3 regions of the Streptomyces sp. NPDC048584 genome follow, and region 1 is predicted to be linked to each of the others. Evidence: riboswitches for the same ligand, from Rfam matches in the RefSeq annotation. Region 1 holds a riboswitch; each other region holds the start of a gene.
What was found. A riboswitch is a leader RNA that binds a small molecule or an ion and turns the genes downstream of it on or off. The one in region 1 is predicted to bind cyclic di-AMP.
Positions count from the first base shown of each region.

Region 2: it holds a riboswitch for cyclic di-AMP, as region 1 does, so the genes downstream of both, ACGFR9_RS00035 (peptidoglycan DD-metalloendopeptidase family protein) here and ACGFR9_RS14530 (transglycosylase family protein) in region 1, are expected to answer to the same signal.
Region 3: it holds a riboswitch for cyclic di-AMP, as region 1 does, so the genes downstream of both, ACGFR9_RS30355 (transglycosylase SLT domain-containing protein) here and ACGFR9_RS14530 (transglycosylase family protein) in region 1, are expected to answer to the same signal.

Region 1 is NZ_JBICWF010000005.1:401,929-411,952, forward strand. It holds gene ACGFR9_RS14510 (SurA N-terminal domain-containing protein) at 1-439, shown strand, start outside; gene ACGFR9_RS14515 (nucleoside triphosphate pyrophosphohydrolase) at 476-1,453, shown strand; gene ACGFR9_RS14520 (cytochrome P450) at 1,571-2,833, shown strand; gene ACGFR9_RS14525 (transglycosylase family protein) at 3,036-3,962, shown strand; cyclic di-AMP (ydaO/yuaA leader) riboswitch at 4,201-4,370, shown strand; gene ACGFR9_RS14530 (transglycosylase family protein) at 4,374-5,093, shown strand; gene eno (phosphopyruvate hydratase) at 5,332-6,621, shown strand; gene ACGFR9_RS14540 (septum formation initiator family protein) at 6,862-7,338, shown strand; gene ACGFR9_RS14545 (DUF501 domain-containing protein) at 7,368-7,958, shown strand; gene ACGFR9_RS14550 (exopolyphosphatase) at 7,955-8,896, shown strand; gene ACGFR9_RS14555 (NAD(P)/FAD-dependent oxidoreductase) at 9,341-10,024, shown strand, end outside.
Region 2 is NZ_JBICWF010000001.1:1,618-11,641, reverse strand. It holds gene ACGFR9_RS00060 (aspartate aminotransferase family protein) at 1-743, shown strand, start outside; gene ACGFR9_RS00055 (helix-turn-helix domain-containing protein) at 810-1,433, shown strand; gene ACGFR9_RS00050 (DUF6126 family protein) at 1,430-1,558, shown strand; gene ACGFR9_RS00045 (tyrosine-protein phosphatase) at 1,604-2,401, opposite strand; gene ACGFR9_RS00040 (alpha-galactosidase) at 2,575-4,647, shown strand; cyclic di-AMP (ydaO/yuaA leader) riboswitch at 4,966-5,123, shown strand; gene ACGFR9_RS00035 (peptidoglycan DD-metalloendopeptidase family protein) at 5,128-6,075, shown strand; gene ACGFR9_RS00030 (SGNH/GDSL hydrolase family protein) at 6,282-7,067, shown strand; gene ACGFR9_RS00025 (GNAT family N-acetyltransferase) at 7,093-7,572, shown strand; gene ACGFR9_RS00020 (MBL fold metallo-hydrolase) at 7,606-8,799, shown strand; gene ACGFR9_RS00015 (CARDB domain-containing protein) at 8,957-10,024, shown strand, end outside.
Region 3 is NZ_JBICWF010000017.1:8,845-18,868, forward strand. It holds gene ACGFR9_RS30340 (ABC transporter ATP-binding protein) at 1-46, opposite strand, end outside; gene ACGFR9_RS30345 (outer membrane lipoprotein carrier protein LolA) at 85-1,314, opposite strand; gene ACGFR9_RS30350 (polyprenyl synthetase family protein) at 1,557-2,567, opposite strand; cyclic di-AMP (ydaO/yuaA leader) riboswitch at 3,142-3,306, shown strand; gene ACGFR9_RS30355 (transglycosylase SLT domain-containing protein) at 3,312-3,785, shown strand; gene ACGFR9_RS30360 (HAD family hydrolase) at 3,749-4,621, opposite strand; gene fahA (fumarylacetoacetase) at 4,983-6,197, shown strand; gene ACGFR9_RS30370 (M56 family metallopeptidase) at 6,365-7,303, shown strand; gene recQ (DNA helicase RecQ) at 7,925-9,823, opposite strand; gene nuoN (NADH-quinone oxidoreductase subunit NuoN) at 9,999-10,024, opposite strand, start outside.

The DNA.
Region 1 (10,024 bases):
GGCCATCGCCCGCACCGGCAGCCTCACCCGCGACACCCTGCACGGCATGGTCCTCGACCGGGTGCTGGAACGCGCCGCGCGGGACGCGGGCGTGACCGTCTCGGACCGCGAGGTGCAGCAGATGCGGACCGGCCTCGAGCAGCAGGCCGGCGGCGCGAAGGCGCTGGAGGCCGCGTGGCTGCAGCAGTACGGCATCCCGCCGCAGCGCCTCGACGACAACTTCCGCATCCAGATCCAGGCCCAGAAGCTCGCCCAGCAGCTCGGCACCGACACCAGCCGGCCGGAGTTCTGGCAGGCACTGTCCGAGGCGAGCAGGAAGCTCGACGTCGACCTCAACCCGCGCTACGGCGACTGGGACGTCGAGAAGAGCAGCCGGGTCGACGCGAAGACGCCGTGGGTACGGGACGTCACGGCGGCGGGGGCGCCGCAGACGCTCTGACCGTGGGACGCCGGTGACGTGGGCTAGTTTCGGAGTGTGAACGCAATCAGCCCCGAGGCCGCCGTCGGCCGAGTCGTCCTGCTCACCACCAGCCACCGGGTCGCGCCCGGACTGCTGTCCTGGCCGGCCTGGCAGGTCCTGCACGAGGCCGACAGGGTGCTGTGCGCGGACGGCGCGCATCCGCAGCTGCCGTATCTGCGGGAGGCGGGGATACCGGTCGAGGAGACCGCGCCGACCGCCGAGGAGATCGTCGACGCCTGCGCCGGCGGGCGGACCGTGGTCGTCGTCGCGACGGGGGAGGGCGAGCCGGCCCTCACCGACGGGCTGGCGCGGCTGGCCGGGTCCGGCAGGGTGCGGATGCCCGAGCTGGAGCTGCTCCCCGCCTCCTACGATCTGCCCGGCGCGCGGCTGCTCGACCTCGTGCAGGTCATGGACCGTATCCGCGTGGAGTGCCCGTGGTCGTCCCGGCAGACCCATGCGGGCCTCGCGAAGTACGGCATCGAGGAGGCGTACGAGCTCGTCGAGGCGATCGAGGAGGGGGACCGGGGGGAGCTGCGGGAGGAGCTGGGGGACGTGCTGCTCCAGGTCGTGTTCCACGCGCGGATCGCGGAGGAGCACACGGAGGAGCCGTTCTCCGTCGATGACGTGGCGGGCGGGATCGTGGCGAAGCTGATCCATCGGCATCCGCATGTCTTCGGCGACGAGACGGCCGAGACCCCCGAGGACGTCAAGGAACACTGGCTGCGCACCAAGGCGATCGAGAAGCGGCGCGAGTCCGTGACCGACGGCGTCCCCCTCGGCCAGCCCGCCCTCGCCCTCGCCGCGAAACTGGCGTCCCGCGTCCGCACCGCCGGTCTCTCCGTCCCCCTCCCCACGGGCGAGGGCATCGGCTACGAGCTGCTGCGGCTGGCGGCGCGGGCGGAGGCGGAGGGGGTCGATCCGGAGGCGGCGCTGCGGGCGGCGGCCCGGGCCTACCGCGACACGATCCGCTCCGCGGAGGGGCTGAGGGGGTGAGCCGAGGGGGTTTCGCCCCCGCCGCCCCTTCCCGTCCCTGGGGGCTCCGCCCCCGGACCCCCTTCGCGCAGTTCCCCGCGCCCCTGAAGGGGGCCGAGCCCCTTATAGGGTCGCCGCATGTCCGAGCAGCCCCCCGCCCCCGAACTCTTCACCTGGGAGTTCGCCGCCGATCCCTACCCCGCCTACGCCTGGCTCCGTACGCACGCGCCCGTGCGGAAGACCCGGTTGCCCAGCGGGGTCGAGGCGTGGCTGGTGACGCGGTACGCCGATGCCAAGCAGGCCCTCGCCGACGGGCGGCTGTCCAAGAACCCCGCGCATCACGACGAGCCCGCGCACGCCAAGGGCAAGACCGGCATCCCCGGTGAGCGCCAGGCCGATCTGATGACGCATCTGCTCAACATCGACCCCCCGGACCACACCCGCCTGCGCCGGCTGGTGAGCAAGGCGTTCACCCCGCGCCGGGTCGCCGAGTTCGCCCCGCGAGTGCAGGAGCTCGCCGACGACCTCATCGACCGCTTCGCGGACAGCGGCTCCGCCGACCTGATCCACGACTTCGCCTTCCCCCTCCCCATCTACGCCATCTGCGACCTGCTCGGCGTCCCCCGCGAGGACCAGGACGACTTCCGGGACTGGGCCGGCATGATGATCCGTCACGGCGCGGGCCCGCGCGGCGGAGTCGCCCGGTCCGTGAAGAAGATGCGCGGCTATCTCGCCGAGCTAATCCACCGCAAGCGCGAGGCACTGCCCGCCGAGCCCGCCCCCGGCGAGGACCTGATCTCCGGCCTCATCCGCGCCTCCGACCACGGTGAGCACCTCACCGAGAACGAGGCCGCCGCCATGGCGTTCATCCTGCTGTTCGCCGGTTTCGAGACGACCGTCAACCTCATCGGCAACGGCACCTACGCCCTGCTCACCCACCCCGGCCAGCGCGAGCGCCTGCAACGGTCCCTCGACGCCGGGGAGCGCGGACTGCTGGAGACCGGGGTCGAGGAACTCCTGCGCTACGACGGTCCCGTGGAGCTCGCCACCTGGCGGTACACCACCGGGCCCGTCACCCTCGGCGGGCAGCGCATCGCGGCCGGCGACCCCGTCCTGGTCGTACTCGCCGCCGCCGACCGGGACCCGGAGCGGTTCGCCGACCCGGACGTGCTCGACCTCGGACGGCGCGACAACCAGCATCTGGGATACGGCCACGGCATCCATTACTGTCTGGGTGCCCCGCTGGCCCGCCTGGAGGGCCAGACCGCGCTCGCCACCCTGCTGACCCGGCTGCCGGACCTGCGGCTCGCGGCGCAACCCGCCGAACTGCGCTGGCGGGGCGGGCTCATCATGCGCGGACTGCGCACGCTCCCGGTGGAATTCACGCCTCCGCGAAAGTGACGGATCAAACGTCCTTTCCGTGCCCGGGGCGGGGTCAACTCAAACATGACACCCTCTCAACTCTGTGATCTTCACGTGATCTGTGCGGCATTAACTTGTGACAAGTGATCGAGTGCGGATACGTTCACCCATCAAGTGCGGTTGTCGGAGCTCCACTCCACACACCGCGCCGGTCATCGCTGTCTCGCGAAAGGTCATCCGTATGCTCTCCGGGAACGGTCGGCACCGCCGCCCCCGCCAGGCTCCGGCCCTCCTCGTCGCAGCCGGAGTGACCGGCTCCGCCATCGCCATCCCGCTCCTCGGCGCGGGCGCCGCCAGCGCGGCCGACGGCCTGAACTGGGACAAGGTGGCCGAGTGCGAGAGCGGCGGCTCCTGGAGCCAGAACTCGGGCAACGGCTATTACGGCGGCCTGCAGCTGACCCAGACGGACTGGGAGAAGTACGGCGGCCTGGACTACGCCTCCAGCCCCGACCAGGCCAGCCGCGGCCAGCAGATAGCCGTGGCCGAGAAGATCCTCGACGACCAGGGCGTCGGTGCCTGGCGCACCTGCGGGCTGCTCGCGGGCCTGGACAAGGACGCGCCGGCGGCCGACGTCGACACGGGCGTGGGCGACGACTCGGCATCGGGCGGGTCCGACTCGTCCGACTCCAGTGGATCGTCCTCTTCTTCCTCCCCTTCCCCTTCCTCCTCCCCGTCGTCGAGCGCGAGTACCGGGACGGGCCTCGACCTTCTGGGGGACGAGTCGGCTGATTCCGGCAAGTCAACCGAATCGGACAGCGGTAAGGGCAAGGAGACGGCCGGGACCCCCGACGCCTCCCCCTCCGCCTCGGCGGACGCCAAGGGCGGCAAGTCGGACAAGTCCCGGCAGAACGCCGACGCTTCGGCGAGCGACGGCACCGGCCGCCACCGCGGCGCCAGCGCCGACGAGGACAAGACGGAAGCGGAGCCGGCCGGCCGGCACGCCTCTGGCGGACTCAACGCCTGGGGCGGCACGGTCGCCGAGGCGCCCGCCGCGAGCGACGGGGGCGATTCCCCGTCCATCCCCGACTCCCTTGAGGTGGGCGGCGGATGGGGTGCGCTCTACGGGATGGACGACCATCTCGTCAGTGGCGTCGCATCAGGTCAGTAGCCTCCCGGTCGGGACGAACCGGCCGGAAAGCGACACCTGAAAACGCCTGGACGTGGCGGCAGTTGGCGTCACGGTTCGCGCCGAATGTCCGATTTAAAGGCTGTGAGAGATAGGTCTCAGAAGCCGTGATCGTCTTTGATATTCCGTGAATCCCGTGCCTACGGTCGTGACCGCTCGCCACCGCGGGCCCCGGCTGCCGCCACGCCGAATCCTGCCAGTGGCAGCACGGGAACAGTCGACGCGTCATGCGCCGTAGGCAGGAGCGGGGGACCCAAGGTAGGCGCCGGATCCGGGCAGTTGACGCCGGATACGGCTTGGGGTGAAGCCGCGTCCCGGGAGGGACGTGGCCGGGCAACTCAACCGGCCCGAACCCGACAGCTCACCTCGCAGGCGTCGGTGAGGGGATCCTCCATGCTGTTTACCGGTAAGGGCAAGCACCGCCGTCCGTCCAAGGCCACCCGCGCGATCGCCGTCGCCGGCATCGCCTCCGCCGCCGTCGCCGCCCCGCTGATGGCGGCCGGCAACGCCTCCGCCGCCACCGCCGCCGAGTGGGACACCGTCGCCCAGTGCGAGTCCGGCGGCAACTGGTCCATCAACACGGGCAACGGTTACTACGGCGGTCTGCAGTTCTCCGCCTCCACCTGGGCGGCCTACGGCGGCACGCAGTACGCGTCCACCGCCAACCAGGCGAGCAAGGCCCAGCAGATCGAGATCGCCGAGAAGGTCCTGGCGGGTCAGGGCAAGGGTGCCTGGCCGGTCTGCGGTGTGGGCCTGTCCAACGCCGGCTACTCCGGCGGCTCCTCCTCCAACGGCTCCTCGCAGGGCGGCGGCTCCACCGAGAGCCGTCAGACCGAGCAGAAGGCCTCCCGCTCCGCCGAGCGCCCGGCCGCCGAGAAGCAGGCCGAGCCCAAGGCCGCGCCGAAGGCCGAGAAGAAGACCGTCACCACCCCGACCGGCAAGAAGGTCGAGAAGGGCGACGGCGAGTACAAGGTCGTCAAGGGCGACAGCCTCAGCTCCATCGCCGCCGAGCACGACGTCAAGGGCGGCTGGGCCAAGCTCTTCGACCTGAACGACGACATCGTCGACGACGCCGACCTCATCTACCCGGGCCAGCAGCTGCACCTCAAGTAAGCGGCTCCCCCCATGGCTCCCCGCCCCGGTGCGTTCTCCCCCGTACGCACCGGGGCGGGGTCTTTTCGCGGCCGGTTTCCCGAAACCGCTTTGTTCCGTTCGGAAACAATTTACTCTCGGTTCTGTCCACGGGACGGGCGACCGGCTGGCCGATCGCCCGGAGCCGGTTAGGCTCGGTCTCGCAGGACCCCCTTGGGGGTCCCGCTCACCCGCGTCGCATTCATTGAAGGAGATGCTCGTGCCGTCCATCGACGTCGTCGTAGCCCGGGAAATCCTGGACTCCCGAGGCAACCCCACGGTCGAGGTCGAGGTAGGCCTCGACGACGGCAGCACGGGTCGTGCCGCCGTCCCGTCCGGTGCCTCCACCGGTGCCTTCGAGGCCATCGAACTGCGTGACGGTGACCCGAACCGCTACCTCGGCAAGGGTGTCGAGAAGGCCGTCCTCGCGGTCATCGAGCAGATCGGCCCGGAGCTCGTCGGCTACGACGCCACCGAGCAGCGGCTGATCGACCAGGCCATGTTCGACCTGGACGCCACCGACAACAAGGGCTCGCTCGGCGCCAACGCCATCCTCGGTGTCTCCCTCGCCGTCGCCCACGCCGCTTCCGAGGCCAGCGACCTGCCGCTCTTCCGCTACCTGGGCGGCCCCAACGCGCACCTGCTGCCGGTGCCGATGATGAACATCCTGAACGGCGGCTCGCACGCCGACTCCAACGTGGACATCCAGGAGTTCATGATCGCCCCGATCGGCGCGGAGTCCTTCTCCGAGGCCCTGCGCTGGGGCACCGAGGTCTACCACACCCTCAAGAAGGTGCTGAAGAGCAAGGGTCTGGCCACCGGCCTCGGCGATGAGGGCGGCTTCGCCCCCAACCTCGGCTCCAACCGTGAGGCCCTCGACCTCATCCTCGAGGCCGTCAAGGAGGCCGGCTACACCCCGGGCGAGCAGATCGCCCTGGCGCTCGACGTCGCCGCGTCCGAGTTCTACAAGGACGGCTCCTACACCTTCGAGGGCAAGGAGCGCTCCGCCGCCGAGATGACCGAGTACTACGCCGAGCTCGTCGAGGCGTACCCGCTCGTCTCCATCGAGGACCCGCTGTTCGAGGACGACTGGGACGGCTGGAAGGTCCTCACCGACAAGCTCGGTGACAAGGTCCAGATCGTCGGTGACGACCTGTTCGTCACCAACCCCGAGCGTCTCGCCCGCGGTATCGAGGAGGGCGCCGCCAACGCCCTGCTGGTCAAGGTCAACCAGATCGGCTCGCTGACCGAGACCCTGGACGCCGTGGAGCTGGCCCAGCGCAACGGCTTCAAGTGCATGATGTCGCACCGCTCCGGCGAGACCGAGGACGTCACCATCGCCGACCTGGCCGTCGCCACCAACTGCGGCCAGATCAAGACCGGCGCCCCGGCCCGCTCCGAGCGCGTCGCCAAGTACAACCAGCTGCTGCGCATCGAGGAGATCCTCGACGACGCGGCGGTGTACGCCGGCCGCTCGGCCTTCCCCCGGTTTCGCTCTGCGAACCAGTAGGCACAGCGCTCTGCGAACCAGTAGGCACAGCGCTCTGCGAACCAGTAGGCACAGCGCTCTGCGAACCAGTAGGCACAGCGTTCTGCGAACCAGTAGGCACAGCGTTCTGCGAACCAGTAGGCACAGCAGGGGCTGAGTCCGGGCCCCGTAAGAGGCAGCGTCGTACGTACGTCCCCGTACCCGGTCCCGTACCGTGTGCGGGGACGTACGCGCGTAGGACGGTGAACGAGAGGCGGGACCATGGCGGTCAAGGACCGGGACCGTTTCTCCACCGCGACCAGGATCCGGCTGATCGGTGAGCAGACCGCCGCCCGGGTCTACCGCTCGCAGACCAAACGCCAGGCCCGCCGCTCCCGGCTGACCGGCCGGGCGGCGCTGCTGGCCCTGGTGCTCTGCTCGCTGATCGTGGCCCTCGCCTATCCCATGCGGCAGTACGTCTCCCAGCGCGCGGACATCGCCGACCTCCGGCAGGAGCAGGACGAGGCCCGCCGACGGGTCGAACGGCTGCGGGACATGAAGGCGCGCTGGCAGGACGACGCCTACGCCGAGCAGGAGATCCGCCGCCGGCTGCACTACGTCCTGCCCGGCGAGACCGGCTACATCGTCATCGACCCGGGTACGGCGGAGCAGTCCCGCACCGATCTCGAGGCCGCCGACCGTCCCTGGTACGCGAACGTCTGGGACGGCGTCGACAAGGCCGACGCCGCCGCCCAGTGACCCTTGCAGAAAGCCGTAGAAAGACACGTATGGAAACTCCCGCCGGCCGCCCGGCCACCACCCCCCAAGGACAGCGCTCCGCGCTGACCTTGTTCGATCTGCCCACGACCCCCCGCACCGAGCCCACCGACGCGGACGTCGAGGCCTTCAAGCAGCAGCTCGGGCGGCCCCCGCGCGGGCTGCGCGCCATCGCGCACCGCTGCCCCTGCGGGCAGCCGGACGTCGTGGAGACCGCGCCGAGGCTGCCAGACGGCACCCCCTTCCCCACGCTGTACTACCTCACCTGCCCGAAGGCGAACTCCGCGATCGGGACGCTGGAGGCCAACGGCGTGATGAAGGAGATGACCGAGCGGCTGGCCGCCGACCCGGAACTGGCGGCCGCGTACCGTGCCGCGCACGAGGACTACATCCGGCGCCGCGACGAGATCGAGGAGCTGAAGAACTTCCCCAGCGCGGGCGGCATGCCGGACCGCGTGAAGTGCCTCCACGTCCTGGTCGCCCACTCGCTGGCCGCCGGACCCGGCGTCAACCCGCTGGGCGACGAGGCGCTGGCGATGCTGCCCGAGTGGTGGCGCAAGGGTGCCTGCGTGACACTGCCCGCGAAGGAGGAGGACCGATGACCCGGGTCGCCGCCGTCGACTGCGGTACGAACTCCATCCGGCTGCTGGTCGCCGACGCCGACCCGAGGACCGGTGAACTCACCGAGCTGGACCGCCGTATGACGATCGTACGGCTGGGTCAGGGCGTCGACCGGACGGGCCGGCTGGCGCCCGAGGCGCTGGAGCGGACCTTCGCCGCCTGCCGTGAGTACGCGGAGATCATCAAGGAGCACGGCGCGGAACGTCTGCGCTTCGTCGCCACCTCCGCCTCCCGCGACGCCGAGAACCGCGACGAGTTCGTGCGCGGGGTGCTGGACATCCTGGGCGTGGAGCCCGAGGTCATCACCGGTGACCAGGAGGCCGAGTTCTCGTTCACCGGCGCCACCAAGGAGCTGACCGGGCGGACCGATCTGCGCCGCCCCTTCCTCGTCGTGGACATCGGCGGCGGCTCGACCGAGTTCGTGGTGGGCGAGGACCGGGTGCGTGCCGCCCGCTCCGTGGACGTCGGATGCGTACGGATGACCGAGCGGCACCTGGTACGCGACGGGGCCGTGACGGACCCGCCCACCGAGGCGCAGATCGCGGCGATGCGCGCGGACATCGAGGCCGCCCTGGACCGGGCCGAGGAGACCGTCCCGCTGCGCGAGGCGCACACCCTGGTCGGCCTGGCCGGCTCGGTGACCACCGTGTCGGCGATCGCCCAGGACCTCCCCGCGTACGACTCCGAGGCCATCCACCACTCCCGCGTGAGCCGTACCCGCGTCCGGGACATCACCGACCACCTGCTGCGCTCCACCCACGCCGAACGCGCGACGATCCCCTCCATGCACCCGGGCCGCGTCGACGTGATCGGCGCGGGTGCCCTGGTCCTGCTGACGATCATGGAACGCGTCGGCGCGGAGGAGGTCGTGGTCTCGGAGCACGACATCCTCGACGGCATCGCCTGGTCGGTGGCGTAGCTCCCTTTTACTACTGGCGGGTAGCACTCCGCTGAGCAGTCGGGATAGCGTTTGAGCAGGGCCCCGGGGGGTCTTCTCGGCCCCTCGGCGGGGGCCCGCCGGGAAAGTTCGTGAAGTTCTTCACAAGGAAATGGGCCCGGGAGGGCGAAGAGCCCGGTTCGGTTGACCCATTCGGGCCCTCAACACCCCTTTGAACACGTTCAGAAGGTGATGGCGGGCACTCTGGCGGGGGTCGTCACGAGGGCTTCGGTGGTCGGCCTCACCGTGTGCCCGGAACGGCAGAGAGGCAGCTCACGCGCCATTGACAACGTCTGCCGCAGGGTGTCGGTTCCCCTTTTGCGACGTGATCTGGATCAAGAAATGCGGGATGGTAACACGAGCCCTGTCGAAGCTTGTGAAGGGGCGCACGAGGTACCCCCCTGAGACGGGTGGATACTCGATGGCATGAGCACCACGGAGCGTCCCAGGATCCTCGTAGTAGGCGGTGGGTACGTAGGCCTGTACGCAGCTCGGCGCATCCAGAAGAAGATGCGTTACGGCGAGGCGACCGTCACCGTCGTCGACCCGCGGTCGTACATGACCTACCAGCCCTTCCTCCCCGAAACCGCCGCCGGCAACATCTCCCCCCGGCATGTCGTCGTCCCGCTGCGACGCGTGCTGCCCAAGGCGGAGGTTCTCACCGGCCGGGTCACCACCATCGACCAGGACCGCAAGGTCGCGACGATCGCGCCGCTGGTCGGTGACGCGTACGACCTGCCCTTCGACTACCTGGTGATCGCGCTCGGCGCGGTCTCCCGGACCTTCCCGATCCCCGGTCTCGCGGAGCAGGGCATCGGCATGAAGGGCGTCGAGGAGGCCATCGGCCTGCGCAACCACGTCCTCGAGCAGCTCGACAAGGCGGACTCCACCACGGACGAGGAGATCCGGCGCAAGGCGCTCACGTTCGTCTTCATCGGCGGCGGCTTCGCCGGCGCGGAGACGATCGGCGAGGTCGAGGACATGGCCCGGGACGCGGCCAAGTACTACAAGACGGTCTCCCGCGAGGACATGCGCTTCGTCCTCGTCGACGCCGCCGACAAGATCCTCCCCGAGGTCGGCCCCAAGCTCGGCGCCTACGGCAAGGAGCAC
Region 2 (10,024 bases), on a different contig from region 1:
CCCCGCCCGGCTATCTGCGGGCCGCTCAGGAACTGCTGCACCGGCACAAGGCGCTGCTGATCGCCGACGAGGTGCAGACCGGCCTCGGCCGCACCGGCGACTTCTACGCCTACCAGCACGAGCAGGGCGTCGAACCCGATCTGGTGTGCGTCGCCAAGGCGCTCTCCGGCGGCTACGTACCGGTGGGAGCCACCCTCGGCAAGGACTGGATCTTCAAGAAGGTGTACTCCTCGATGGACCGGGTGCTGGTCCACTCGGCCAGCTTCGGGGCCAACGCCCAGGCCATGGCGGCGGGCCTCGCGGTGCTGTCGGTCATGGAGAACGAGGGGACCGTCGCCCACGCCCGGCGCACCGGCGATCTGCTGCGCACCCGGCTGGCCGCGCTGACCGACAGGTACGAGCTGCTCGCCGACGTCCGCGGCCGGGGCCTGATGATCGGCATCGAGTTCGGCCGGCCCCGCTCGCTGCGGCTGCGCCCCCGCTGGGCCATGCTCCAGGCCGCCCGCAAGGGACTCTTCGCGCAGATGGTGGTCGTACCGCTGCTCCAGCGGCACCGCATCCTCACCCAGGTGTCCGGTGATCACATGGAGGTGATCAAGCTGATTCCGCCGCTGGTCATCGACGAGGAGGACGTAGAGCGGTTCGTGGACGCCTTCACCGCGGTGATGGACGACGCGCACGACGGCGGACTGGTGTGGGAGTTCGGCAGGACACTGATGAAGCAGGCGGTCGCCCATCGCTGAACCCGCGCGATTTGCCACAGAGGCAAGAAATTTGCCCGCGAGGCAAATCCGGGGCTGAATGGAGGCATGAGCTCCTCCGACACAGGGCCGCCGGCCGAACCGGCCGACGCGCTCCCCGTGGTCGCGCCACAGCTGCGCGCCCTGCGGCGACGCGCCTCCCTCACCCTGGAGGCCGCCGCCCGGGAAGCCGGTCTGTCGCCGGCCCACCTCTCCCGGCTGGAGACCGGGCAGCGCCAGCCCTCGCTGCCGATGCTGCTCTCCCTCGCCCGCGTCTACGGTACGACGGTCTCCGACCTGCTCGGTGAGACGGCCGCCGACCGGGACCCCGTGGTACGCGCCGGTGACATGGAGTCCACGGAGGCCGGCGGCTGGACGTACTGGCAGGCGGGTGCCGCCGGACGCGGTATGCAGGCCCTGCGGGTCCGCGTGCCGCACGGCTCCCAGGGCGACATCGTGCGCGTCCACCCCGGCGAGGAATGGCTCTACGTCCTCAGGGGGCGGCTGCGGCTGCGCCTCGGAGACACCCTGCACCGCCTCGGGCCGGGGGACAGCGCGCACTTCGACTCGCTGACCCCGCACCGTATCGCCGCATCCGACCCCGACGGGGTCGAACTGCTGTTCGTCCACACCCTGCTGCAGAGTCCCACGGCCGCCCTGTGCCTGGGCCCGATCCACGGAGACACGACATGACCGGCCGTGACATGGAAGAGAAGTTCCCCCGGGCCCTGTGGGTGCGGCTGTTCGTCTACGTGGTCGTGGGGCACCTCTTCGCGGCCTTCATCTACTTCCTCTTCGAGGTGGCTCCGAAGAAGTGACCGGCCGCCCCGGCCCTCGTACCGGTCCCGGCCTCGGGCCGCGTATCAGTCGAGCAGGCGTTCGCGCAGCCGCTCCCGGGCCTCGGGGGTGAGTCCGAGCCCCTTCTCCAGATACGGCTCGACCCCGCCCCAGGTCTCCTCCACGGTCTCGAAGGCCGCCGACAGGTACTCCGCGCGCGCGTCGAACAGCGGACTGAGCAGCTCCATCACCTCGGGGGAGTAGGCCGAGGCCGAGCTGCCGCTGCGCCGCACCTTGTAGCGCCGGTGCTTCTCGTTGGACTTCAGATAGTCGGCGAGGATCGCGTCGCGCTCCACACCCACCGCCAGCAGCGTCACCGCCACCGACAGCCCCGCGCGGTCCTTGCCGGCCGCGCAGTGCATCAGCGCGGGCACGCTGTCCTCGGCGAGCGAGCGCAGCACACGGGAGTGCTCGGCGGTGCGCTCCTTGACGATCAGACGGTAGGAGCTGATCATCCGGTCCGCGCCCTTGCCGTCGTCGAGGATCGAGCGCAGCTGCTCCAGATCGCCGTCGCGGACCATCTTCCAGAACTCGGCGCCGTCGGCCGGGTCGCTCAGCGGCAGGTTCACATTGCGCACGCCCGGCAGCGCGACGTCCGGCCCTTCCAGCTTCTGGTCGGCCGCGTTGCGGAAGTCGAACACCGTGTGCAGTCCGAGCGAGGAGAGGAAGGCGGCGTCCTCGGCGGTCGCGTGGGCGAGATGCCCGCTGCGGAACAGCACCCCGTGGCGCACCCGCCGACCGTCGACGGTCGGCAGCCCGCCCACGTCGCGGAAGTTGCGTACTCCGGCCAGCTCGGGTTCGGTCGACGGCACCTGCTGCGTCACGAAGGACTCCTCCCACTCGCGGCGCCGTCGGCGGGCTCGCCGACGGGCACGCCTCGACGATACGACATGCCTGCCTGGGCCAATGAGTTGTCCACAGGCATTGCCCGGCCGCCCCCATATCCTCGATGATGTTGGTGTCTGATCGCATCTGTTCGGGTCTGTTGGAGGTTCGGGTGACGCAGGTCTCCCAAAACGGTCGTACATGGCTCCTGTCGGGGCCGGCCAGTGCTTACGCGCTGCATCTCACCGACCGTGACGAGCTGGTGCATCTGCACTGGGGTCCGAGGATCACGCTCGCCGACGCGGAGGCCCTCGCCGCCCGTCCGATGCCGGAGCACTGCTCCTTCGAGTCCCCGCTGGACGGGCGCGAGGAGTACCCGGTCGAGGGCGGCCCGCGCTTCACCCGGCCCGCCCTGTCCGTACGTACCGCCGAGGGACGGCGCGGCACCGAGTGGACCTTCGACGGCCACGAGAGCGACGACGGCGAACTGCGTCTGCGTTTTCGCGACGGCGACCTGGCCGTCACCCTGCACTACCGGATGCGCGACGACGTGATCGAACGCTGGGTGTCCCTGCGCAACCGGGGACCCGCCGTCGAACTCCTGCGCGCCGACTCCGCGACCTGGACCCTGCCCGAGCGCGAGCACTGGCGGCTGTCCCAGCTGCACGGCCGCTGGGCCGCCGAGTCCCGGCTGACCCGCGCCCCGCTCACCTACGGCGAGAAGGTCGTCGGCAGCCGCCGCGGCCACACCGGGCACCACCATCTGCCCTGGGTCGCGCTCGACACCGACGCCACCGAGGAGCGCGGCGAGGTCTACGGTTGCGCGCTGGGCTGGTCCGGGTCCTGGCGGATCGGCGTCGCCCAACTTCCCGACGCGCGCGTGCAGATCACCGGCGGCGCCGGACACGACGACTCCGGCCTGCTGATGCTGGGCACGGACGAGACGTACGTCACGCCGGTCTTCGCCGGACTGTGGAGCGACGGCGGCTTCGGCGGCGCCAGCCGTGCCTGGCACGCCTATCAGCGGACGTATGTGATCCCGGCCGCGGACCGGGACCGGCCGGTGCTGTTCAACTCGTGGGAGGCCACCCAGTTCGACATCGCGGAGGAGCAGCAGCGGGCCCTGGCCGAGCGGGCCGCCGCGATGGGCGTCGAGCTGTTCGTCGTCGACGACGGCTGGTTCGGGGCCCGTACGAGCGACCGGGCCGGGCTCGGCGACTGGACGCCCAACCCGGACCGCTTCCCGGGCGGACTGAAACCCCTTGCCGACCATGTGCACGGACTCGGGATGCAGTTCGGCATCTGGGTCGAGCCGGAGATGGTCAACCCCGACAGCGATCTCTACCGGGCGCACCCCGACTGGGTGCAGTTCCAGCAGGGCCGCCGGCGTACGGAGCTGCGCAACCAGCTGGTCCTCAACCTCGCGCGGGACGACGTCCGGGAGTACCTCTGGGAACAGCTCGACGGGCTGCTCTCCAGCGCTCCCGTGGACTATGTGAAATGGGACTTCAACCGGTCCTTCACCGACGCCGGCTGGCCGGACGACCCGTATCCGCAGCGGCTGTGGACGGACCATGTGCGCGGGCTGTACGCGCTCCTCGACCGGCTGCGGGCGGCCCATCCGGGCGTGGCCTTCGAGTCCTGCTCGGGCGGTGGCGGCCGGATCGACCTGGGCGTCCTCTCCCGTACCGACCAGGTATGGACCTCGGACAACACCGATCCGCTCGACCGGCTCGCCATCCAGCACGGCTTCAGCCAGGTCCACCCGGCCCGGGTGATGGCGGCCTGGGTCACCGACAGCCCGAACGTGATGCTCAACGGACGGGTCAGCTCGCTGCGGTTCCGGTTCGTCAGCGCCATGGCCGGGGTGCTCGGTGTCGGCGGCGACCTCACCCGGTGGACCGGGGAGGAGCTCGCCGAGGCGCGGGAGTGGGTCGGGCTCTACAAGGAGATCCGGCCGCTCGTCCAGCGTGGCGACCAGTACCGGCTGCGGCCCCCGGAGGGCGGGCTGAGCGCGGTGCAGTACGTCCTCGGCGACGAGACCGTCGTCCTCGCGTGTCTCCGGGCGCAGCACTACGGCGAACCCGCCCCGGCGCTCCGGCTGCGCGGCCTTGACCCGGAGGCGACGTACGAATGCCTCGAAACGGGTGAAACGCACCGAGGCGCCGTACTGCTGCACCACGGACTGCTCACCGGGCTGCGGGGGGATCTGGACGCCGCGGTGCTTCGCCTCCGCCGCCGGTGATCGACCGATTGGGGCGTTCTGTCCGGTTGGGTGGCTTTGATATAACGCGCCCCGAAAGGAGGGGGGATGGGGCGAGGGTGCGTGAGCATCGTCATATCCGTGACGATGTGTTGTCGCCATGCTCACGTAATTCCGTGGAGCGACAAGGGAATTCGTGAGGTAAAAGGAATCCCGGCTGACGCTGGGTGAGATCTTTTCCGTTGTTGGATCACGGAAAAACCCGTCCCCGGTGAACCCGCGCTTGTCCCTTCGCGTCCGGGTCGCTTACGTTCGCCACCGATCCGGACGGACGCCTAATCCTGCCGCCGCCCGGAGCCCCGCACACACATACCCGTGCACGGCAGGAACGGGGGACCCACAGGCAGGACCGCCTGTTCCGGTTCCCGGAACGGCTAGGGGTTAAGCCGCGCGGCAATGCGGCCGGGCATCTCCAGCCCGAACCCGACAGCTCACCTCGTAGGCGCCGGAGAGGAATTCGACATGCCCGCGAAGGGTAAGCACCGCCGTACCACGGCACAGCGTTTCACCCGTTCCATCGCCGTCGCCGTCGCCGGCACCGGTGGCGCCGCACTGGCCCTGCCGCTTCTCGGCGCGACCGGCGCGCACGCCGCCACCGAGGCGGCCGCCCCCGGAAAGGCCGTCCAGTCCCTTTCCGTGGTGAGCCGGCAGGCCACCGCCGAAAAGGGCGACGAGGCCCGCACGTACACCGTGAAGGCCGGCGACTACCTCGCGAAGATCGCCGCGACCGAGCACATCGACGGTGGCTGGAAGCAGCTTTACGCGGACAACCGCGAGGCCGTCGGCGCCGACCCGGCGCTCATCCACCCCGGTCTGAGGCTCTCCATCGACGGCGAGACCGCCAAGAGCACGCCGAAGCGGTCCTCTTCACCGGAGCAGTCCTCTCCGGCGCCGGCGAAGCCCGCCGCGCCGAAGGCCGCGAAGCCCGCCGCCAAGGCGGCCGAGCAGCCCGCCGAGCAGTCCTCCCCGGACACCACCGCGCAGAACGCGAACACCTCCGCCTACAGCTCCCCGGTGCCCGGCGCCGGCGGCCTCGGCACCGCCTACAAGGTGGCCGGCAGCATGTGGTCCAGCGGCTACCACACCGGTGTCGACTTCAGCGTCCCGACCGGCACCTCCCTGAAGGCCGTCGGCGCGGGCACCGTCGTCTCCGCCGGCTGGGGCGGCGCGTACGGCAACCAGGTCGTCGTCAAGCTGAACGACGGCTACTACGCCCAGTACGCCCACCTGTCCTCGCTGTCCGTCTCGGCCGGCCAGTCCGTCACCGCCGGCCAGCAGGTCGGCCTCTCCGGTGCGACCGGCAACGTGACCGGCCCGCACCTGCACTTCGAGATCCGCACCACCCCGAACTACGGCTCGGACGTGGACCCGGTCTCCTACCTCCGCTCCAAGGGCGTCTCCATCGGCTGACCCCCGCGGCACCCCTTCCTGACACGCGCGCCGAAGGCCGGACCCCGATCCACGGGGCCGGCCTTCGGCGTATTCCGGAATTGGCCAACATTTTGAGAGTGTCTTATCTCACCGCGCGTCAACCCTTCCTTACGGTCGCGTAGGTCACAATGGAAGGTGAATCATGAGCTCCCGTGGCAGACGATTCGAAGAGTGACAGCAGAGCAGTGATCGGGTCGTACGTGGCGGTGGGGGACAGCTTCACCGAGGGCGTCGGCGACCCCGGCCCCGACGGGGCGTTCGTCGGCTGGGCCGACCGGTTCGCCGTCCTTCTCGCGGACCTCCGGCCCGAAGGCGACTTCCAGTACACGAATCTCGCGGTGCGCGGAAAGCTACTGGACCAGATCATGGCGGACCAGCTGACGAGGGCGGTCGAACTCGCCCCCGATCTGGTCTCGTTCTGCGCGGGCGGCAACGACATCCTCCGTCCCGGCAGCGACCCGGACGAGGTGGCCGAGCGGTTCGAGCAGGCGATCGCCGCGCTCACGGCCGTATCGGGCACGGTGATGGTGACGACCGGGTTCGACACCCGTGGCGTACCCCTGCTGAAGCATCTGCGCGGCAAGATCGCGACGTACAACGGGCATGTGCGGGCCGTCGCCGACCGCTACGGCTGCCCGGTGCTCGACCTGTGGTCCCTCAGGAGCGTCCAGGACCGCAGGGCGTGGGACGCCGACCGGCTGCACCTGTCACCGGAGGGGCACACCCGCGTCGCACTGCGCGCGGGACAGGCCCTCGGCCTCAGGACCCCCGCGGACCCGGAGCAGCCCTGGCCGTCCCTGCCGCCCCGCGGCGTCCTGGAGATCCGGCGGGACGACGTCCACTGGGCCCGCGAGTACCTGGTGCCGTGGATCGGCCGCCGGCTGCGCGGGGAGTCCTCCGGCGACCATGTGATCGCCAAGGGGGCGCTGTCGCCGCACGCCATCAAGGAGCGGATCGCCTCGGTGGCGTGAGCACCCGCGCGGTAGCGTGGTGATCATGGAGAACTGGGGCCTGCGGCAGGCGGCCGCCACGGACGTGGAGGCGGTGGCCGAGCTGCGCGCCCTGGTCCTGCGGGCCGATCCGGAACGGCTCGGCCGCTACGACGCGCGGCGGGTACGGCAGCGGCTGCGCGACGGCTTCGACCCGGCCCACACGTGGGTGATCGAGACGGGCGGCGCCTTCGCCGGCTGTGTGGCGCTGCGTCCCGCCGGGGACTGCCACTGGCTGGAGCACTTCTATATGGCCCCGGACCGCCAGGGCGGCGGCATCGGGTCGGCCGTGCTGCGCCGACTGCTGGAGCGGTGCGACCGCGCCGCCACCGTCGTACGGCTGAACGTTGTGCGCGGCAGCCCCGCCCGCCGCCTCTACGAGCGGCACGGATTCACCGTACGGACGGAGGACCCGGTCGACGTGTTCATGACCCGCGAACCGTCCCGGCCGTACCCGGCACCGCGTTGTCGGTCCGGCCGCACATAATGGAATGTCTGACCGACTCCACCTGGAGGTACCGTGGCCGGTTCCCGTTCCCAGAGCTCCGGGCTGCGTGCCCTGCGGCCCGAAGCCTTCGGCGCGGACCCGAGCGGTGAGCGCATGGCCCGCATCCGCAGATCCCCGCACTTCAGGGACGGCGTGTTCCAGAACCCCGGCGGTACCGCCCGGATCCGCCCCTCGGGCTCGACGCGGGACCTCGCGAAGATCTACTTCGACAAGGACTCCCGCTCCCGGCGCGCACCCAAGGGCACCATCCCGGTGCACCCCACCACCCTCGCCGACATCTCCCGCCCGCCGGCGAGCGGGCTGCGGCTGACCTGGATGGGCCACTCCAGCGTGCTCGCGGAGATCGACGGACACCGGGTGCTCTTCGACCCCGTATGGGGTGAGCGCTGCTCGCCGTTCCCCTTCGCGGGCCCCAAGAGGCTGCACCCCGCCCCGCTGCCGCTGGCCGCCCTCGGCCCGGTCGACGTCGTGGTGATCTCCCACGACCACTACGACCACCTCGACCTGCCCACGATCAAGGCGCTGGCCGGCACGGACACGCTGTTCGCCGTGCCCCTCGGCGTCGGCGCGCACCTGGAGCGCTGGGGCGTGTCCCCCGGCAGGCTGCGCGAGCTGGACTGGCACGAGGCGACCAAGGTCGGCGGCCTCACCCTCACCGCCACCCCGGCCCGCCACTTCTGCGGCCGGGGCCTGCGCAACACCCAGCACACCCTGTGGGCCTCCTGGGCCGTCGCGGGCGAGAACCACCGGATCTACCACAGCGGCGACACCGGCTACTTCGACGGCTTCAAGGACATCGGCGCCGACCACGGCCCGTTCGACGCCACGATGATCCAGGTCGGCGCGTACTCGGACTTCTGGCCCGACATCCACATGACCCCCGAGGAAGGCGTCCGCGCCCACCTCGACCTCCAGTCCGGCGAGGCGACCGGCGTCCTCCTCCCCATCCACTGGGGCACCTTCAACCTGGCCCCGCACGCGTGGGCGGAGCCGGGGGAGTGGATGACGGACGCGGCGGCGGCCGTCGGCCAGACGGCGGCGTTCCCCCGCCCCGGCGAACCCTTCGAACCCACGGGTGAAGTCCCGACCACCCCCTGGTGGCGCCCCCTGACCTCCCCGGTCACACACCACTGGACCCCCACCGCGAAGCGGGGTGACGCCACCCCGGCCCCCGAGGAGACCCTCGACCTGGCCGGCGACCGCTGACGCGGGAGCCACGGAGACCGCCGTACCGAGGGGAACCGGACAGTCTCTTCGAGGGCCGGAAACCGGGGTGCGGCGGGCTTCCCCGTCGTGTGACGATCATGCCGGTGTGCCGGGGCCTCCGGCACACCGGTCGTGTGACCACACCCTTGGGGGAGCTATGCGTCTGTTGTCCGCCGGACGTCTGATCCGACTCAGATCCGGTGCCGCCGTGGCGGTGGCGGCCGGTCTGGTGACGGCCGGTCTCGCCGCGCCCGCGTTCGCCGCCGACGACCCGCCGCAGACCGATCAGCTGTGGATCAATTCGCCGTACGAGCAGACGCTGCCGACCGCCACCGACGGTGGTCAGCCGCAGTCCCGCACCCTCGGCATCGGCCTCTACCACGACAACGAGAACTTCACGGTGACCGACGGCCGGCTCGTCGTCGACGTCTCCGACCTGGCCGGGGTCGCCGAGGTGACCTGGCCGGACAACTGCACCCCGGGCGGAACCGGCGCGGTGTGCGACATCCCCGTGGTGCCCGCCATCGGGGGCGACTACGAGGACCAGGTCTTCCTGACCGTCCGCGCGGCCGACGGCGCCGAAGCCGGAGCAACGGGCAGGATCACCTACGAGGCGACGGCCACCGGTGGCCCCGAGGGGACGCTCACCGCGCCGCAGGAGAGCTTCGACACCACGCTCACCGTCGGCGCGGGACCCGATCTCGCCATCGACCCCGTCAGCGGCATCGAGAAGGGCCGGCCCGGCGACGAGCGGACCATCCCGTTCAAGGTCACCAACAACGGCAACGAGAGCGCGAACGGATTCACCGTCGAGCTGTACGCCTCGTACGGCCTGACGGATCTGACCCGGTACGACGCCTGCGTCTACACATCCACGGCGGGCGACGACTACGCACCGTCGAACAAGGCGATCTGCAGGTTCGACCAGGTGCTGGCGCCGGGCGACTCCTTCGAACTGCCCGAGCCGCTGACGGTGCGCCTCGCCCCGCACGCGCTGAACGAGCGACTCGACATCGACGTCGAACCGGGCGGCGGCGCCCAGGACATCGACTCCGACAACGACTACGTGGCCCTCCAGATCGGCGCGGACAACACCGCTGACTTCTCCGTGACCGGTGACGCCGTCTCCGCTGCGGCGGGGGAGACGGCCACGGCCGAGATCACGTTCGAGAACAACGGACCGGCCTGGCTCGGGAACCTCGGCTCCGGCGACCCGGTCGCCATG
Region 3 (10,024 bases), on a different contig from region 1:
CACCCGTGTGCTCCCCGTCCTGCTCACTGGCGGACGCCTCGCCCATCGGCTCCCTCGATCCCTGTAGGGCCTTGTAGGGCCTTGTCACTTACCCGCGTCGGCGGCCTTCACGAGCGCGTCCTTGGTGACCGTGCCCACGTAGACCTTGCCGTCCTCGGTGATCAGGGCGTTGACCAGGCGGGTGCTGAACACCGTGCCGGTGCCGAAGTCGCCCTTGACCTCGTCGCCGAGGGAGCCGAGGAAGCCGCCGAGGTCACCGCCGGGTCCGCCCGTCTCGCCGGTGGGCAGGCCGCCCTCGCCGCCGGTGTCGAAGACGGCGACGGAGTTCCAGCCCTCGCCGAGCATCTTCAGCCCGTCGAGCCCCTTGCCCAGGTCCTCTTCGGACTTCGGGCCCCGCTCCGGCTTCCCGGAGTGCTCCCGGCCCTTGGCCGGCGCGTCGTCCTCGGTCACCTTGGCGCCCTTGGGCGGGGTGAAGTCGAACGTCGACGCGGACGGCTTGTCGAAGCTCACCTGGGTGAAGCCGACGTCCACGACGGCCGCGCCCCCGCTGGACGGGGTGAGCGTGAACTTCAGCGGCATACCGGTCTTGTGGTCGACGGCGATGCTGATCGCGCCGACCGTGGAGCCGGACTGCCTCGGCTTGACGACCAGTTTGTAGGCGTCCCGGCCGGCCACCTGGGCGGTGCCGTCGACGGTCACCGACGTGGTGTCGTCGACCGACTTCAGCGCCTCCTCGGCGAAGTCCTTCGGGGTGGCCGGGGGCTGCTGCTCCCGGTCCTCGCCGGACGCGCCGACGGTGCCGTGGTAGACCTCGTTGGAGCCGCTGTCGTAGCCCCAGACGTCCTTGCCGTTGTGGATCAGGCTGTACTCGGCGGCGTTCTCCAGGAGCGACAGCTTCTGCCGGTCCGGGCCGTCGGCCGCGACGCGCAGCGTGTGCGTGCCGGAGGCCAGTTCGGTGAGCTTGGCGGACGGGTCGGCCGAGGAGCCGCCGTCGTCGCCGCGCCCCATGGCGCCGGACGTGAGGCTGTTCTCCAGGCCGCCGAGGTTCGGCAGTCCGAGGTCCGTGGTGATCTTCACGGTGCCGGACAGCCGCTCGACGTCCGACTGCGCGATCTTCTCGATGAGCTGCGCGGCGGTGATCTCCGGCAGGTCGGGGTCGCCGGAGTCGGCGAGCGCGGGGACGAGCCCGATGGTCGCGGCCGCCACCCCCATCACGGTGACCGGGACGATGTACCGTGCGGCCCTCCGCCGCCCCGTGCGCGGCTCGTCGACGTCCCCCGCGGTCGTCATGTCGTCGGATTCGTACGGTGCCATGTGTGCCCTACCTCCGTGGTCGGCGGCGGCTTCCGTCTCGTGTGCTCGCACCGGTCCCACCCTGAGCCGCCATTCTCACCCGAATCAGTGAGAAGTGGTGTGGTCCGTCGTTGTCCATCTGACCAAATCCGGCAGGCTCAGTCGTCAGACCCCGGACGCAACTCCGTGTACTGCTGCGGTATGACACGGGGGACGGTTTCGTCCCCCGACCAGTAGGGGTCGGCAGGGAGATCGAGGCCCGCTCAGCCCGCGCGGTGCACCACGGCGTCGCACAGCTGCACGAGCGCGGTCTTCGCGGCGCACTCCCGCAGCGGGGCGAGCGCCGCGCGCGCCTCCTCGGCGTAGCGCACGGTGTCGCGGCGGGCCTGCTCGAGCGCGGGATGGGCGCGCAGCAGCCGCAGTGCCTCGGCGTGCCGGGTGTCGTCGGTGAGGTCGGAGTCCAGCAGCTCGCACAGGGCGATGTCCTCGGCCAGGTCCAGCCGGGCCGCCCGTTCGCGCAGCCGCAGCACAGGCAGGGTGGGGATGCCCTCGCGCAGGTCGGTGCCGGGGGTCTTGCCGGACTCGTGGGTGTCGGAGGCGATGTCCAGGACGTCGTCGGCGAGCTGGAACGCGACGCCGAGCCGCTCGCCGTACTGGGTGAGCACGTCCACGACCGTCTCGTCCGCGCCGGACATCATCGCGCCGAACCGGCAGGAGACGGCGACGAGGGAGCCGGTCTTGCCGCCGAGCACGTCCAGGTAGTGGTCGACCGGGTCGCGGCCGTCCTGCGGTCCCGCGGTCTCCAGGATCTGCCCGGTGACCAGCCGCTCGAACGCCTCCGCCTGTACCCGTACGGCCTCGGGGCCGAGGTCGGCCAGGATGTGCGAGGCGCGGGCGAAGAGGAAGTCGCCGGTGAGGACCGCGACGGAGTTGCCCCAGCGGGTGTTGGCGCTGTCGACGCCGCGCCGCACCTCGGCCTCGTCCATCACGTCGTCGTGGTACAGCGTGGCCAGATGGGTCAGCTCCACGACCACGGCCGACGGCACGACACCGGGCGCGTAGGGGTCGCCGAACTGGGCGGCGAGCATCACGAGCAGCGGACGGAACCGCTTGCCGCCGGCCCGCACCAGATGCTGGGCGGCCCCGGTGATGAAGGGCACCTCACTCTTGGTGGCCTCGAACAGCCCCTCCTCGACAGCCGTCATCCCGGCCTGGACATCGGCTTCCAGAGCCTGGTCCCGCACGCTCAGCCCGAACGGCCCGACGACGGTCACGAGGGGTCTCCTGTCTGCTGGTGTCCACTGGCGGTTATACGGAATGTCGATAGGTCGCTGCCCTCACTCAAGTCAGCGTATCCGGTCATGTTTCGATCACCGCCAGCGCCCGACGTTACGGGCAGGGCGACAGGGGATCAGGAGCGGAGTGTTTTTGATCAGGTGATCACAAGGGGCATTCCCCGACATTCCCGTATGTACCGATCCACTCCTCGACCCGACTCTCGACCCGGCCCGCGACCCGCCTTCCGTCACGCGGACCATCCTGCCCGCCCTCGCGTCCGATTTGCCGCACATACAGAGCGAATTCCCTTTGGCGAGTAATGCGCTCACAGGTGAGGCACAGTGAAGTGGCTCACGCGCGAACCCGTACCCCCGCCACGGTCCGCGACACCCGTTTCCCCCGCCCCCGCAACCGAGTTGACCCTTGGCACTCGCAAAGGATCAAGCATCCCAAAAACCCCATCGCAAGATCAAACGACCTCATCCATGAGATCCGCACTTGTTCCCGACATGTGCTCTCGCATACGTTCCGGGCCTGCCGGGTGGACGCCTGATCCTGCCGCCGCCCGCATCACACCCAACGACATCCCAGACGGCAGGAGTGGGGGACCCAGGTAAGTCGCCGGGCCGGTCATGTGCCGGAACGGCTAGGGGTGAAGCCATGCCCGCAGGGGCACGGCCGGGCACTCTCCCGCCCGAACCCGACAGCTCACCTCGCAGGCGTAGGAGAGGAACCCAGTCATGCCCGCTTCCGCTCGTCACCGGCGTCTCGTCCGCTCCCTCGCCGTCGCCGGCACCGGCGTCGCCGTGGTCGCCCTGCCGCTGTTCGGTGCCACCGCCGCCTCCGCGGCCACCACCGGAACGACCACGACCGCCGCCTCCGCCACGGCCTACCCGGACAACCTCGACGGCTGGATCCGCGAGTCGCTGTCGGTCATGGCGCAGAACGGCATCCCGGGCAGCTACGAGAGCATCCACCGCAACATCATGCGCGAGTCCTCCGGCAACCCGTTCGCCATCAACAACTGGGACTCCAACGCCGCCGCCGGCACCCCGTCGAAGGGTCTGCTGCAGGTCATCGACCCGACCTTCGCGGCCTACCACGTGGCCGGCACCGCCTTCGACCCGTACGACCCGGTCGCGAACATCACGGCGGCCTGCAACTACGCGGCCGACCGCTACGGCTCCATCGACAACGTCTTCGGCGCGTACTGAGCCACCCGCTGACGGGCGAGCACCCCCGCGCCGCCGAACAGTCGCTCGAGGACGACGGCCACGCCGTCGTCCTCGTTCGACGTGGTGATCTCGTCCGCGACCGCCTTCAGTTCGGGATGCGCGTCGGCCATGGCGACACCATGGGCCGCCCAGTCGAACATGGGGATGTCGTTCGGCATGTCGCCGAAGGCGATGGTCCGCTCCGGGCCCACCCCCAGTTCCCCGGCGGCCAGCGCGAGCCCGGTCGCCTTGGTCACCCCGCACGGCTGGAGCTCCACCGTGCCGGGGCCGGACATGGTGACCGTGGCCAGTGAGCCCACCACCGCCCGGGCCGCCGCCGCCAGTTCGTCGTCCGACAGCTCCGGATGGCGCAGCAGCACCTTGCTGATCGGCCGGTCCCACAGCTCCCGGCGCCGCTCGACCCGCACCGCGGGCAGGGTCGGGTGCGGCATCAGATAGCCGGGCTCGATCAGCGTCAGCCCGTCGACCCCGTCCTGGTCGACCGCGGCGTACACCTCCCCCACCTCGGCCTCGATCTTGCCGAGGGCGGTCTCCGCCAGTTCCCGGTCCAGCGTGACCGACCACAGCAGCCGGTCCGCTGCGGCGTCGTACACCTGCGCGCCCTGGCCGCACACCGCGAGCCCCGTGGAGCCGAGGTCGTCCAGGAGCGCCCGCACTCTGGGGGCCGGCCGCCCCGTCACCACGAGGTGCCGCGCACCCGCCCGGCCCGCCCGCGCGAGCGCGGCGAGGGACCGGTCGGAGAGGGTGTCGTCGCCGCGCAGCAGCGTCCCGTCCAGGTCGGTGGCGATGAGTGAATATGCGGTGGGTGCGGCCATGATCAGAGAATACGGACAACACGACCGTCCGATTCACCGTGCCCGTATCCGCTCGCTTCGGTGCGATTCCCCTTCTCTCGATGCCGGTCGAGGAACGTTTCGGGCCTCTTTCCCCGATTGCCTCGAACATGGTCCGCTGTCTGTCCCTGCGACGACGCGGTCGGACGATCGACGCCGGTGTGTCCGCCCGGAGCGCCTCCCGTTCGCAGCCGGGACGCCCGGCGAACAGCGTGACGGTCCAGGAGGAAGTGCGGGTGCGCCACCACGCCGGCTCTGCCCAAGACCGCCGTCGCACCCGTAACGTGTGGCACGGCCACAGACACGTGGAGCACCTGCGCACACGAAAGCGAGGCAGCACCCGATGCCCCCCTTCGATGTACCCGAGGGCGATCCCTTCGGCCCGCACAACCTGCCGTACGGCGTGTTCTCGCCCCCCGGTTCGTCGGAGCGGACCGTGGGCGTCCGGCTCGGCGACCACGTCCTCGACGCCGGCGCCGCGGCACACGCCCTGGGCTCGCCGTACGCCTCCCTGCTCGCCCGTCCGAGCCTCGACCCACTGCTGGCGGCGGGCCGCACGGCCTGGTCGGACGTGCGGCGGGCGCTCACGGCGTGGGTGACCGTACCGGCGCACCGGGAGACCGTCGAACCCCTGTTCCACCCGCTGTCCGAGGTGACCCTGCACCTCCCCTTCGAGGTCGCGGACTACGTCGACTTCTACGCCTCGGAGAACCACGCCCGGAACGTCGGCCAGATCTTCCGCCCCGACGCCGCCGACTCCCTGACCCCCAACTGGAAGCATCTCCCGATCGGTTACCACGGCCGCGCCGGCACCGTCGTGGTGTCCGGCACCGATGTCGTACGCCCCTCGGGCCAGCGCAAGGCGCCCACGGACGCCGCACCGGTGTTCGGGCCGTCCGTCCGGCTGGACATCGAGGCCGAGGTCGGCTTCGTGGTCGGCGCCCCGTCACGACTGGGCCGGCCGGTGCCGCTCGCCGACTTCCGCGACCACGTCTTCGGCCTCTGCCTCCTCAACGACTGGTCCGCGCGCGACGTCCAGGCCTGGGAGTACGTGCCCCTCGGCCCGTTCCTCGGCAAGTCCTTCACCACCTCGGTGTCGGCCTGGATCACCCCGCTGGACGCCCTGGACGCCGCCCGTGTCGCGCCGCCCGAGCGCACCCACGAACTGCTGCCCTACCTGGACGACACGGACGAGGAGCCCGGCGGCTACGACCTGCGGATCACCGTCACGGTCAACGGCCACACCGTCTCCGAGCCGCCCTTCTCCACCATGTACTGGACGGCCGCGCAGCAGCTCGCCCACATGACCGTCAACGGCGCCTCGCTGCGCACCGGCGACCTGTACGGCTCCGGCACGGTGAGCGGCCCCGCCGAACGGGAGCGCGGCTCGCTGCTCGAACTGACCTGGAACGGCCGTGACGCCCTCGAACTCCCCGACGGCAAGCGGACGTTCCTGGAGGACGGTGACGTGGTGACGCTGTCGGCCTGGGCGCCCGGACCGGACGGCGTCCGCGTGGGCCTCGGTGAGGTCACGGGACGGGTGGTCCCCGCGGTGTGACCCGTCAGGCCCTCACGGATCCTCGCCGACCCCTGACCCGCACCGCCCCGCGCCGTCATAATCGGAGTGGGGCGGTGTGCGCGTCCGTACCGCGCTCCCTCTGTACGCCCCCGCACCGTCGCACGCCCCGAAGCCGCCCTCTTCCGACAGGATCCGGAGCCCGTGGCATGACCGTCTGCCTGCTCCTGCTGAGCGTTGTCGCCGTGACGGCCGCCGTGCCCGTCCCCCGGACGCTGACCCGGGCCAAATGGCCGGAACGGGAGCCGGTGGTCGCGCTGTGGGTGTGGCAGTGCCTGGTCGCCACCGTCCTGCTGTGCTGTGTCACCGCTCTCGCCCTGGGTGCCGCCGCGGTCTTCGGCACCGTCCGCGCCCAGCTCTTCGCCCCGGCCCCGCCCGCCGTCACCGCCGCGTACAACCTGTCCGCCGCCTCGCCCTGGACCGTGGCCCTCACCCTGCTGCTCGCCTGCGGCGCCGCGTGGACGACCGCCATGCTCGGGCGTGAACTGGCCGAGGCCCGCCGTCGGCGCACCCGCGCCCGGGAGCAGCTGCGCGAACGCGCCCCGGACCTGCCGGCCGGCCTGCCCGAGGCCCGCGGTCCCCTGCTGGTGCTGGAGGACGAGTACCCCGACGCCTGGTGGATGCCGGGCAGCCCGCCCCAGCTGATCGTCACCACCGGCGCCCTGCAGCGCCTCACCGACCACCAACTGGACGCCGTCCTCACCCATGAGCGCGGCCACGCCCGCGCCCGACACGACTGGCTGCTCCACCTCTCCACCGCGCTGGCCACCGGCTTCCCGCGCATCCCCCTGTTCGCGCACTTCTGCGACCAGACCCACCGCCTGGTCGAGATGTCCGCCGACGACACGGCCTCCCGGCGCTGCGGCCACCTGACCACGGCCCTGGCCCTGATCGAGCTCAACCAGCACCGGGGCGTCCTCTCCTGCGCCTCCAGCCACCGACTCCTCGGCGAACGCGTCGACCGCCTCCTCGCACCTCCGCCTCGTCTCACCCGTCACCACCGCGCCCTGACGACGGCAGCGGCGGCCCTGGTCCCCCTGGTCCCCTTGCTGATCACTTTCGCGCCGGCCCTGACAGCGCTGCCGTAGCCCCCACAGGCAGCCACCCCGCTGCCACGTAGCCGCACGCGGCTGAGCCGCGTAGCCGCACGCGCCCCTCCCACATAGCCGCACGCGCCTCTGCCGCGTAGCCGCACGCGCCTCTGCCGCGTAGCTGCGGGCGGCCCTGCCGCGTAGCTGCGGGCAGTCGTGCCGCTGGGGCGGCACGGGTGGGCGCAGCGGCACCCCCTCCAGCGGGGCCAGCGCACACCCACCCCCGCCCAGCAACCACCCGGGGTGACGGCTGAGCAGGGGGACGGAGCGCGGCCCGGCGCAGGCGGGGTGCCGTCGCGCCCACCCGTGCCGCCCTGCGGCACGCCTGCCCGCGGATCGGCGGAGGCTGCCCGGAGCCGCGGGAACGCGGGGCGCGGAGGCGCGGGGGTGACGGGAGCGCGAATGGGCGGCAGGCGCGCGGGGAACGGAGGCGCGGGCGCGCCGAGGCGCGGAGGCGCCTGGGTGCGGGCACGCGGGCACGCCAAGGCGCCGGGGTGCGGGCACGCCGAGGCGCCGGGGTGCGGGCACGCCGAGGCGCCGGGGTGCGGGCACGCCGAGGCGCCGGGGTGCGGGCACGCCGAGGCGCCAGGGCGCGGGCGCGCCGAGGCGTGGGGGTGTCTACTCCCAGTCGTCGGGCTGGGGTTCCTCCTCCGGCCAGTCGTCGGCGCCCGCGTCCCCCGGCGCCGTCAGTCCGGCCAGCACACCCACCACGCCCTCCCCGTACGTCGCCAGCTTCTTCTCCCCCACCCCGCTGATCCCGCCGAGCTCGGCCACCGACGTGGGCCACACCGTGGCGATCTCCCGCAGCGTCGCGTCGTGGAAGATGACGTACGCAGGGACGCCCTGCTCGCGGGCCTGCTCCGCCCGCCAGGCGCGCAGCGCCTCGAACGCGGGCTGAAGCGACTCGGGCAGCTCCGCAGCAGCGGCCTTGCCCTTACGCCCCGAACCCGACCGCGAGGTCACCGCCTTCTGCGGCTCCTTCCGCAACGGCACCTCCCGCTCCCGCCGCAGCACCGCCCCGCTCTCCTCGGTCAGCACCAGCGTGCCGTACTCCCCCTCCACGGCAAGCAGCCCCTGCGCCAGCAACTGCCGTACGACGCCCCGCCACTCGGCCTCGCTCAGCTCCTCACCGATGCCGAACACCGACAGCTGGTCGTGGTCGAACTGGATGACCTTGGCCGTACGCCGCCCCAGCAGGATGTCGACGATCTGCACCGCGCCGAACTTCTGCCCGCGCTCCCGCTGCAGCCGCACCACCGTGGACAGCACCTTCTGCGCCGCGACGGTGCCGTCCCAGCTCTCCGGCGGGGTGAGGCAGGTGTCGCAGTTGCCGCAGCCCGTCGGGTCCGGGTCCTGGCCGAAGTAGGCGAGAAGCTGGCCCCGCCGGCACCGCACGGTCTCGCACAGGCCGAGCATCGCGTCGAGGTGCTGGTTGGCCCTCCGGCGGAACGCCTCGTCGCCCTCCCCCGACTGGATCAGCTTGCGCTGCTGTATGACGTCGTTCAGCCCGTAAGCCATCCACGCCGTGGACGGCAGCCCGTCACGGCCCGCACGCCCCGTCTCCTGGTAGTAGCCCTCGACCGACTTGGGCAGATCGAGGTGGGCGACGAAGCGGACGTCGGGCTTGTCGATACCCATGCCGAACGCGATGGTCGCCACCACGACCAGCCCCTCCTCCCGCAGGAACCGCGACTGGTGCGCGGCGCGCGTCCTCGCGTCCAAGCCCGCGTGGTACGGCACCGCCTCGACACCGTTGCGGGAGAGGAACTCGGCGGTCTTCTCCACCGAGTTGCGCGACAGGCAGTAGACGATGCCCGCGTCCCCGGCGTGCTCCCCGCGCAGGAAGCTCAGCAGCTGGTTCCTGGGGTCCGCCTTGGGCACGATCCGGTACTGGATGTTGGGCCGGTCGAAGCTCGCCACGAAGTGCCGGGCGTCCGGCATGCCGAGGCGCTCGGTGATCTCCCGGTGCGTGGCGTGCGTCGCCGTAGCCGTCAGCGCGATACGCGGTACGTCCGGCCAGCGCTCGCCCAGCACCGACAGCATGAGGTAGTCCGGCCGGAAGTCGTGCCCCCACTGGGACACGCAGTGCGCCTCGTCGATCGCGAAGACGGAGATCTTGCCGCGTGACAGCAGGTCCTGGGCGCTGTCGAGACGCAGCCGCTCCGGCGCGAGATACAGCAGGTCCAGCTCGCCGGCGAGGAACTCCGCCTCGACGGTCCGCCGCTCGTCGAAGTCCTGCGTGGAGTTCATGAACCCGGCCCGCACGCCCAGCGCCCGCAGCGCGTCCACCTGGTCCTGCATCAGCGCGATCAGCGGGGAGACGACCACTCCCGTCCCCGGCCTGACCAGGGCCGGAATCTGGTAGCACAGCGACTTTCCGCCACCGGTCGGCATGAGCACCACGGCGTCGCCGCCCGTGACCACATGCTCGATGACCGCTTCCTGCTCACCGCGGAAGGCCTCGTACCCGAACACGCGGTGCAGCGCGGCCAGCGCCTCACTCTCCGTCACTGCCATTCCGCCACTACCGCCCATCACCGGTGCCCCCCGAAAGCCGTCCCTCGACCACTGCCTCCACGATAGGGGTCCGCACCGACAGCCCCCGGAGTTGTCCACAGGCCCATCCGTACGACAACGGCGGCCCGGCCCCCCGAAGGGTGCCGGGCCGCCGTCGGCGTACCGAACCGAGTGATCAGCGCACGAACACTCCCGCGTCCC